Linked DNA regions of Leptothrix cholodnii SP-6. Each later gene encodes a partner of the first gene's protein in a complex. Links are inferred from orthologs where the notes say so. Each region holds a gene or a part of one and is shown in the gene's direction. Other genes may lie near its edges.

Region 1 (3,425 bases):
TCTTCAGGCCGATCGGGCCCAGGTAACCCGGCTTGCAGCCGAAGTGCGACTCGATCTCGGCCACGGTCGCAAAGCGGAAGCCGGCTTTCAGGCCGTCGACCTTGCCGACCTTGACCTCGTTCATGTCGTGGTCGCCACGCACCAGCAGCAGCCAGACGGTGGTCTTGGCGACGTCACCGGCTTCGTTGAGTTCGTCGGTGGCGAGCACCAGCGACTTGACCGTGCGCGCCAGCGGCAGGTTCAGCAGCTGGGCCACGTCGGCACAGGTGCTCTTGCCCGGCGTGGGCGTCTTGGCCATCGACTCGGTGGCCGCGCCGCGCTCGGCGATCAGCGACACGGCTTCGGCCAGCTCGATGTTGGCGGCGTAGTCGCTGGTCGGGCAGTAGACGATCGCGTCCTCACCGGTGTCGGCGATGACCTGGAACTCGTGCGACAGGTCGCCGCCGATCGCGCCGGTGTCGGCCGCCACGGCGCGGTACTGCAGGCCGAAGCGGTCGAAGATGCGCTTGTAGGCCGCAAACATCGCGTCGTAGCTCCTGGCTGCGCTGGCGGCGTCACGGTCGAAGGAATACGCGTCCTTCATCGTGAACTCGCGCCCGCGCATGATGCCGAAGCGCGGCCGGCGCTCGTCGCGGAACTTGGTCTGGATGTGATAGAAATTCTTCGGCAGCTGCTTGTAGCTGCGCAGCTCCTGGCGGGCGATGTCGGTGACGACCTCTTCGCTGGTCGGCTGGATGATGAAGTCGCGGTCGTGGCGATCCTTGACGCGCAGCAGCTCGGGGCCCATCTTGTCGAAGCGGCCGGTTTCCTGCCAGAGCTCGGCCGGCTGCACCACCGGCATCAGCAGCTCGACGGCGCCGGCGCGGTTCATCTCCTCGCGGATGATGGCCTCGACCTTGCGGATCACCCGCAGGCCCATCGGCATGTAGTTGTAGATACCGGCACCGAGCCGTTTGATCATTCCCGCGCGCATCATCAGTTGATGGCTTTTGACTTCGGCGTCGGCGGGCGCTTCCTTCAGCGTGGCGATGAAGAACTGGGAGGCTTTCATGGGGGTCCGGGTCTGCACACCGCCCCGCTCAGGATATTGCCGGGGTTGCGCCGCACTGGGCCGGTGCAATAATGACTTCAACTTGAAAATTGAGGTCTGATTATGCTCGACCGTGAAGGCTTCCGGCCCAACGTCGGCATCATCCTGCTCAACCAGCGGAGCGAGGTGTTCTGGGGCAAACGCATCCGGACGCACTCCTGGCAGTTTCCGCAGGGCGGCATCAAACATGGTGAATCGCCAGAGCAGGCGATGTTTCGCGAGCTCCACGAAGAAGTGGGCTTGTTCCCCGATCACGTTCGCATCATTGCGCGCACCCGCGACTGGCTGCGTTACGAGGTACCCGACCACTTCATACGCCGCGACGCACGCGGCCACTACAAGGGCCAGAAGCAGATCTGGTTCCTGCTGCAGCTCACCGGTCGTGACTCCGACATGAACCTGCGCGCCACCGATCACCCCGAGTTCGACGCCTGGCGCTGGCACGACTACTGGGTACCGCTGGAAGTGGTGATCGAGTTCAAGCGCAACGTCTATCAGATGGCGTTGACCGAACTCGCGCGCTACGTGCCGCGGCCCAACCACCACAACCGCTACCTGCGCAGCGGCATGCGGGCGCACCGGCGCGACGAGGGCAGCGAGCACAACGACCACCTCGACCCGACCGGCCCGCACGATGCCGGGGCTTCCGTTTCGGAGCCCAAGCAGGCCGAATAGATCGCTCAGCTGCGCCGGTTCAGCAGGCTCAAGCCGACACCCACGCCACCGAGTCCCAGCAGCAAGGCGGCCGTGACCGGCTCGCCCAGCAATCCACCGGCGAACAGCGTGCCGAACACCGGCGACAGGAACACGAAGGCCTGCACCTTGGTGGCCGCGTAGCGCGTCAGCAGCCAGAACCACAGCAGGTAGCTGGCGAAGGTGACGATCACCGCCTGATAGAACAGCGAGCCCCAGGCCAGCAGACTCCACTGCCCGGACTGCGCGAAGGCATCGGTGTGGCCGGCCACCATGGCGGCCAGAGGCGACAGCAGCGCGGCCACGCCGAGCTGATAGGCCAGCGTCAGCTCCGAGCGCGCACTGCGCAGCGACGACAGCCGGATCACCACCGTCGTCAGCCCCCACAACACGGCGCCCAGCAGGATCAGCGCGTCGCCCAGCCACGAGCCGCCGCTGCCGGCGTCGCCGAAGGCCAGCGCGATGGACGCGAACGCCAGCACCAGCCCGGCGATCTGCAGCGGCCGCAGGCGTTCGGCCGGCAGCATGGCGGCCAGGACGATCGCGACGATGAACGGCGAGGTGTTGATGAACACCACCGCGCGGGCGGCGGTGGTGAACTGCAGGCCGACGAAGACGCAGCCGAACTCCAGCGCGAACAGCAGGCCGCACAACAGGCCGGGCCACAAGGTGCCGTCACGCGGCGACCAGCCGACGCCACGCATGCGCATCCAGGCCAGCACCAGCAGGAAGGCCACGATGCTGCGCACCGACAGCTGGGCGAGCGACGGCACCTCGGGCATCGCCGCCTTGATCGCCACCTGGTTCAGGCCCCACAGCACGCAGCACAGCAGGAGCAGCAGCACGGCTCGGCCGTCGAGGTGGCTGGCGCGCACGCGCTCGGTGGCCTCGGCCGTGATCGGGCCTGCTGAAGGCAAAACGCCGCTGGCCACGGTGGCTTGGTGGGACAGGTCTTGGCTCATGGGGGCGCGATGGTAGTTCGACCGTCGTGCGATGGCGCACGCCCCGACGACAGCACGGCCGCCCGTGATCCCGGTGGTTCAGCCGGTGTCAATGAAAAGTGTGAAGCAAGCCGATAGGCCGGATTCTGTGCAGCAGACGATCCCGAAAGACCCCCCGCCGTGACCGCCATTCCTCTGGGCCGGGGGTCGCCCACCCGGCTCGATGCCACCTACCCGCCAGCTCAGCGAGCCGCTTCAATGCTGGCCTATTTGGTGTTGCTGCGCGTAGAGATTGCCCGTTTCACCCGGACTGAACCGGCTCGTCTCTGTTGCTCTGATCCGCACCTCGCGGTGGAGAGGTGTTACCTCCTACGCTGCTCTGTGCAGTCCGGACCTTCCTCCAGTGCCACCTTTCGGATCCGGCACCAGCGGCGGTCTGGCTTGCTTCACGGCGCGGATTGTCCCACGCGCGCCGGGGCAGGCCGGCGCGCACCCCGCTCAGCGGGCGTGCATCGCCGCGATCAGCGTATTGATCGCCAGTCCCTCGTTGGCCGCGTAGGTGCCGGGCTGGCCGTTCAGGCGCGGCATGCCGAACTTGCCGCCCTTGTGATGCAGGGCGATCACCTCCCAGGCGGTCGCGTTGAACACCGGGCTGCCGGAGCTGCCGCCCTCGGTGGGCGCGCGGTAGTGCACGCGGCAGA
Region 2 (3,515 bases), 490 kb from region 1 along the record:
CGGACGCGCGCGGCTACGTGATCCGCGTCGACCCCCCGACCGAGCCGATGCCGGGCACGCCCGGCGCCCCGCCGGTCGACACGAGCACCGATCCCAACGCGGTGGCCATCGCCGCGGCCACCCTCGTCAACCGCGCGATGGAACGCCTGATCCTCGGCCTGCCGGGCCAGTATCTGTGGGGCTACCACCGCTACAAGAATCCCCGTCAGGCCGAGGCGGCGAGCGATGCGCCGCAGGCTGGGGGCAACCCATGAGCGATTTCTCCGCAAACGTCCTGCTCGGCCTGCTCAAGCTGCTGCAGCGCCTGCCGCTGCGCCTGCAGGCGGCGCTCGGCCGTGGCCTGGGCTGGCTGTTCTGGCACCTGGCCAGCGCGCGCCGCAAGGTGGCGCTGCGCAACCTGGCGCTGTGCCTGCCCGAACTCGGCGAGGCCGAACGCGAGCGCATCGCCCGCGAGCACTTCGGCTGGCTCGGCCGCAGCCTGCTCGAGCGCGGCCTGCTCTGGTACGCATCGCCCGAGCGGCTGCGCAGCCTGATCCAGGTCGAGGGCGACGTCGGCCTGGCCGAACGCAGCGCGCGGCCGGTGATGTGGCTGGTGCCGCATTTCCTGGCGCTCGACGTCGCGGGCACGGCGACCCAGCTGTTCCAGACCCGCCGGGTCGGCTCGATCTACCAGACCCAGAGCAACCCGGTCTTCGACGCCGCGATGCGCCGCGGCCGGCTGCGTTTCGGTGGCGGCGAGGTCTTCCCGCGCAGCGACAGCGCCAAGCCGCTGATCCGCGCCATCAAGCGCGGCGACGCCTTCTTCAACCTGCCCGACATGGACTTCGGCGCGCGTGACGCCGCCTTCGTGCCCTTCTTCGGCGTGCCGGCGGCGACGCTGCTGGCGCCTTCGCGCATGGCGCGCGCGCTCGACATGGTGGTGCAGCCGGTGGTGGCCGAACTGCTGCCCGGCGGCGAGGGCTACCGGGTGCGTTTCCTGCCGGCCTGGAACGACTTCCCGAGCGCCGACGCCGAGGCCGACACCGCCCGCATGAACCGCTGGATCGAGAGCGAGATCCGCCGCAATCCGGCGCAGTACCTGTGGGTCCACAAGCGCTTCAAGACCCGCCCGCCGGGTGAGCCGGGCTTCTACTGAAACACGCGTGCAATCGGTAATCCCCACCGCCAACCCAGGCTGATAATCGCGCCCATGCGATTGCACTTCACCAAGATGCAGGGCGCGGGCAACGACTTCGTCGTGCTCGACGCCACCCGCGCGCCGCTGGCGCTGAGCGCAGCCGACTACCGGTTCCTGGGCGATCGGCGCTTCGGCGTCGGCGCCGACCAGATCCTGGTGGTCGAGCGCAGCACCACCCCGGGCGTCGATTTCCGGTACCGCATCTTCAACGGCGGCAGCGGCGACGAGGTCGAGCAGTGCGGCAACGGCGCACGCTGCTTCGCGCGCTTCGTGCGCGACAACGGCCTGAGCCAGCAGGTGCGCGTCAAGGTCGAGACCGTCAACAGCCTGATCGAGCTGCACGTCGAGGCCGACGGCCGCGTCACCGTCGACATGAACCAGCCGATCTTCGAGCACGCGCTGATCCCGTTCGACTCCGCCGGCCTGAGTGCGCGGCCGCACAACGGCCACGGCAACGGCTTCGAGCTGTGGCCGCTGCAACTGCCCGGCGCCAGCCTGCCGTCGGTCGACGTGGCGGTGCTGTCGATGGGCAACCCGCACGCCGTGCAGCGCGTGCACGACGTCGACACCGCGCCGGTGGCCGAGATCGGCCCGCGCGTCGAGACCCATGCGCGCTTCCCGCGCCACGTCAACGCCGGTTTCATGCAGGTGATGTCGCGCCGCGAGGTGCGCCTGCGCGTGTTCGAGCGCGGCGCCGGCGAAACGCTCGCCTGCGGCACCGGCGCCTGCGCCGCCGTGGTGGCCGGCATCCGGCTGGGCTGGCTCGACCCCGAGGTCGACGTGCAGACCCGCGGCGGCCTGCTCACCATCGCCTGGGCCGGCCTGGGCCACCCGGTGCTGATGACCGGTCCGGCACAGACCGTCTTCACCGGCGACATCGACCTGCCGACCACCTCGGTTCAATGAAGGCAGGCGCCACATCCAACGACGAGCGGGCCGCGCGCCGGGCCGCTCCCAAGCCGGCCCGCATCCCCCCGGGGGATCGGCCGATGGACCCATCGGACGAGGGGCCGACATGACCATTCAAGGCATCACCGAAGGCGACATCGCCAACTACCTGGCCAACACGCCGGGCTTCTTCGAGCGCCACGCGCAGCTGCTGGCCAGCGTCGAGCTGGCCAATCCGCACGGCCAGCGCGCGGTCTCGCTGCAGCAGCGCCAGATGGAGATGCTGCGCGAGCGCATCCGCGGGCTCGAGCGCCGCATCATGGACATGATCCGCCACGGCCAGGAAAACGCCGCGCTGACCGACCGCCTGCACCAGTGGACCCGCGCGCTGATGCTGGTCGAAGACGCCCGCGACCTGCCCGACATGCTGGTGCTCGACCTGCAGGAGCAGTTCCAGATCCCGCAGGCCGCGCTGCGCCTGTGGGACCTGGCGCCGGCCTTTGCGGGCGCCGCCTTCGCCAGCGACGTCAGCGACGAGGTGCGCAGCTTCACCGCCGGCCTGTCGACGCCCTATTGCGGCGCCAACGCGGCCTTCGAGCCGGTGCACTGGCTCGAGGCGCCGCAGACCGTGGCGTCGCTGGCCCTGATCCCGATCCGCCGCCTCGCCAGCAGCCCGGCCTTCGGCCTGCTGGTGCTGGCCTCGCCCGACCCGACCCGCTACAGCGCCGAGATGGGCACCGAGTTCCTGGTGCGCCTGGGCGAGATCGCCAGCGCCGCTCTCGCACGCCTGCTGCCACGCGACGAGTGACGTCCGAGGCGGCCCCGCTCGGCGATACCAGCATCGCCTTCCTGCAGCACCTGCAGGTGCAGCGCCGGCTCGCGCCGCGCACGCTGACGATGTATGGCGCCGCGCTGCTGCGCCTCGAACACGCCGCGGCCGAGCAGCAGCTCGCGCTCACCCAGGTGCGCCCGCCGCACGTGCGGCGCTGGGCCGCGATGCTGCACGGCCAGGGGCTGGGCCCGCGCAGCATCGCCATCCACCTGGCGGCCTGGCGCGGGCTCTACCGCTGGCTCGGCCGCGAGGGGCAGGTCAGCGCCAACCCGGTCGACGGCCTGCGTCCGCCCAAGGCCGGCCGGCCGCTGCCGAAGGCGCTGGCGGTCGACGAGGCCGTCGTGCTGGCCGATCACCACGACCCGGCCACCGACCCGCTGCTCGACCTGCGTGACCACGCCATGACCGAGCTGCTGTACGGCTGCGGCCTGCGCGCGGCCGAACTGATCGGCCTGGACTGCATCGCCGGGCCCGACGCCGCCGGCTGGATCGACCTGGAGGGTGGCGACGCCCAGGTGCTCGGCAAGGGCAGCAACCGCCGCATCGTGCCGGTCGGCCCGCCGGCTGTGGCCGCCGTGCAGGCCTGGCTGGCGGTGCGCCATCAGATGGCCAGGGCCG

The links. The genes of interacting proteins can lie anywhere in the genome.
Region 2: the proteins of LCHO_RS02880 (region 1) and dapF are in contact, whole or in part, in a solved structure (PDB 5YGU), measured with the Escherichia coli proteins. The link is inferred for Leptothrix cholodnii SP-6 from one-to-one orthologs.

What each region holds. Positions count from the first base shown.
Region 1 is NC_010524.1:621,078-624,502, reverse strand. What follows is about bases 206-2,959. They hold LCHO_RS02880 (RNA pyrophosphohydrolase), read left to right. Parts: upstream 206-1,153; coding sequence 1,154-1,765; downstream 1,766-2,959. Other genes in these bases: LCHO_RS02875 (DMT family transporter), read right to left, coding at 1,771-2,745; LCHO_RS02885 (proline--tRNA ligase), read right to left, coding at 206-1,051. In the rest of the region: more of LCHO_RS02885, read right to left, coding at 1-205; LCHO_RS02870 (TRAFs-binding domain-containing protein), read right to left, coding at 3,223-3,425. UniProt on the Escherichia coli protein: Master regulator of 5'-end-dependent mRNA decay.
Region 2 is NC_010524.1:130,967-134,481, forward strand. What follows is about bases 293-3,136. They hold dapF (diaminopimelate epimerase), read left to right. Parts: upstream 293-1,189; coding sequence 1,190-2,083; downstream 2,084-3,136. Other genes in these bases: LCHO_RS00640 (LpxL/LpxP family acyltransferase), read left to right, coding at 293-1,135; LCHO_RS00650 (DUF484 family protein), read left to right, coding at 2,193-2,873; LCHO_RS00655 (tyrosine recombinase XerC), read left to right, coding at 2,870-3,136. In the rest of the region: LCHO_RS00635 (lysophospholipid acyltransferase family protein), read left to right, coding at 1-254; more of LCHO_RS00640, read left to right, coding at 251-292; more of LCHO_RS00655, read left to right, coding at 3,137-3,515. UniProt on the Escherichia coli protein: Involved in the succinylase branch of the L-lysine biosynthesis and in the biosynthesis of the pentapeptide incorporated in the peptidoglycan moiety. Catalyzes the stereoinversion of LL-2,6-diaminopimelate (L,L-DAP) to meso-diaminopimelate (meso-DAP).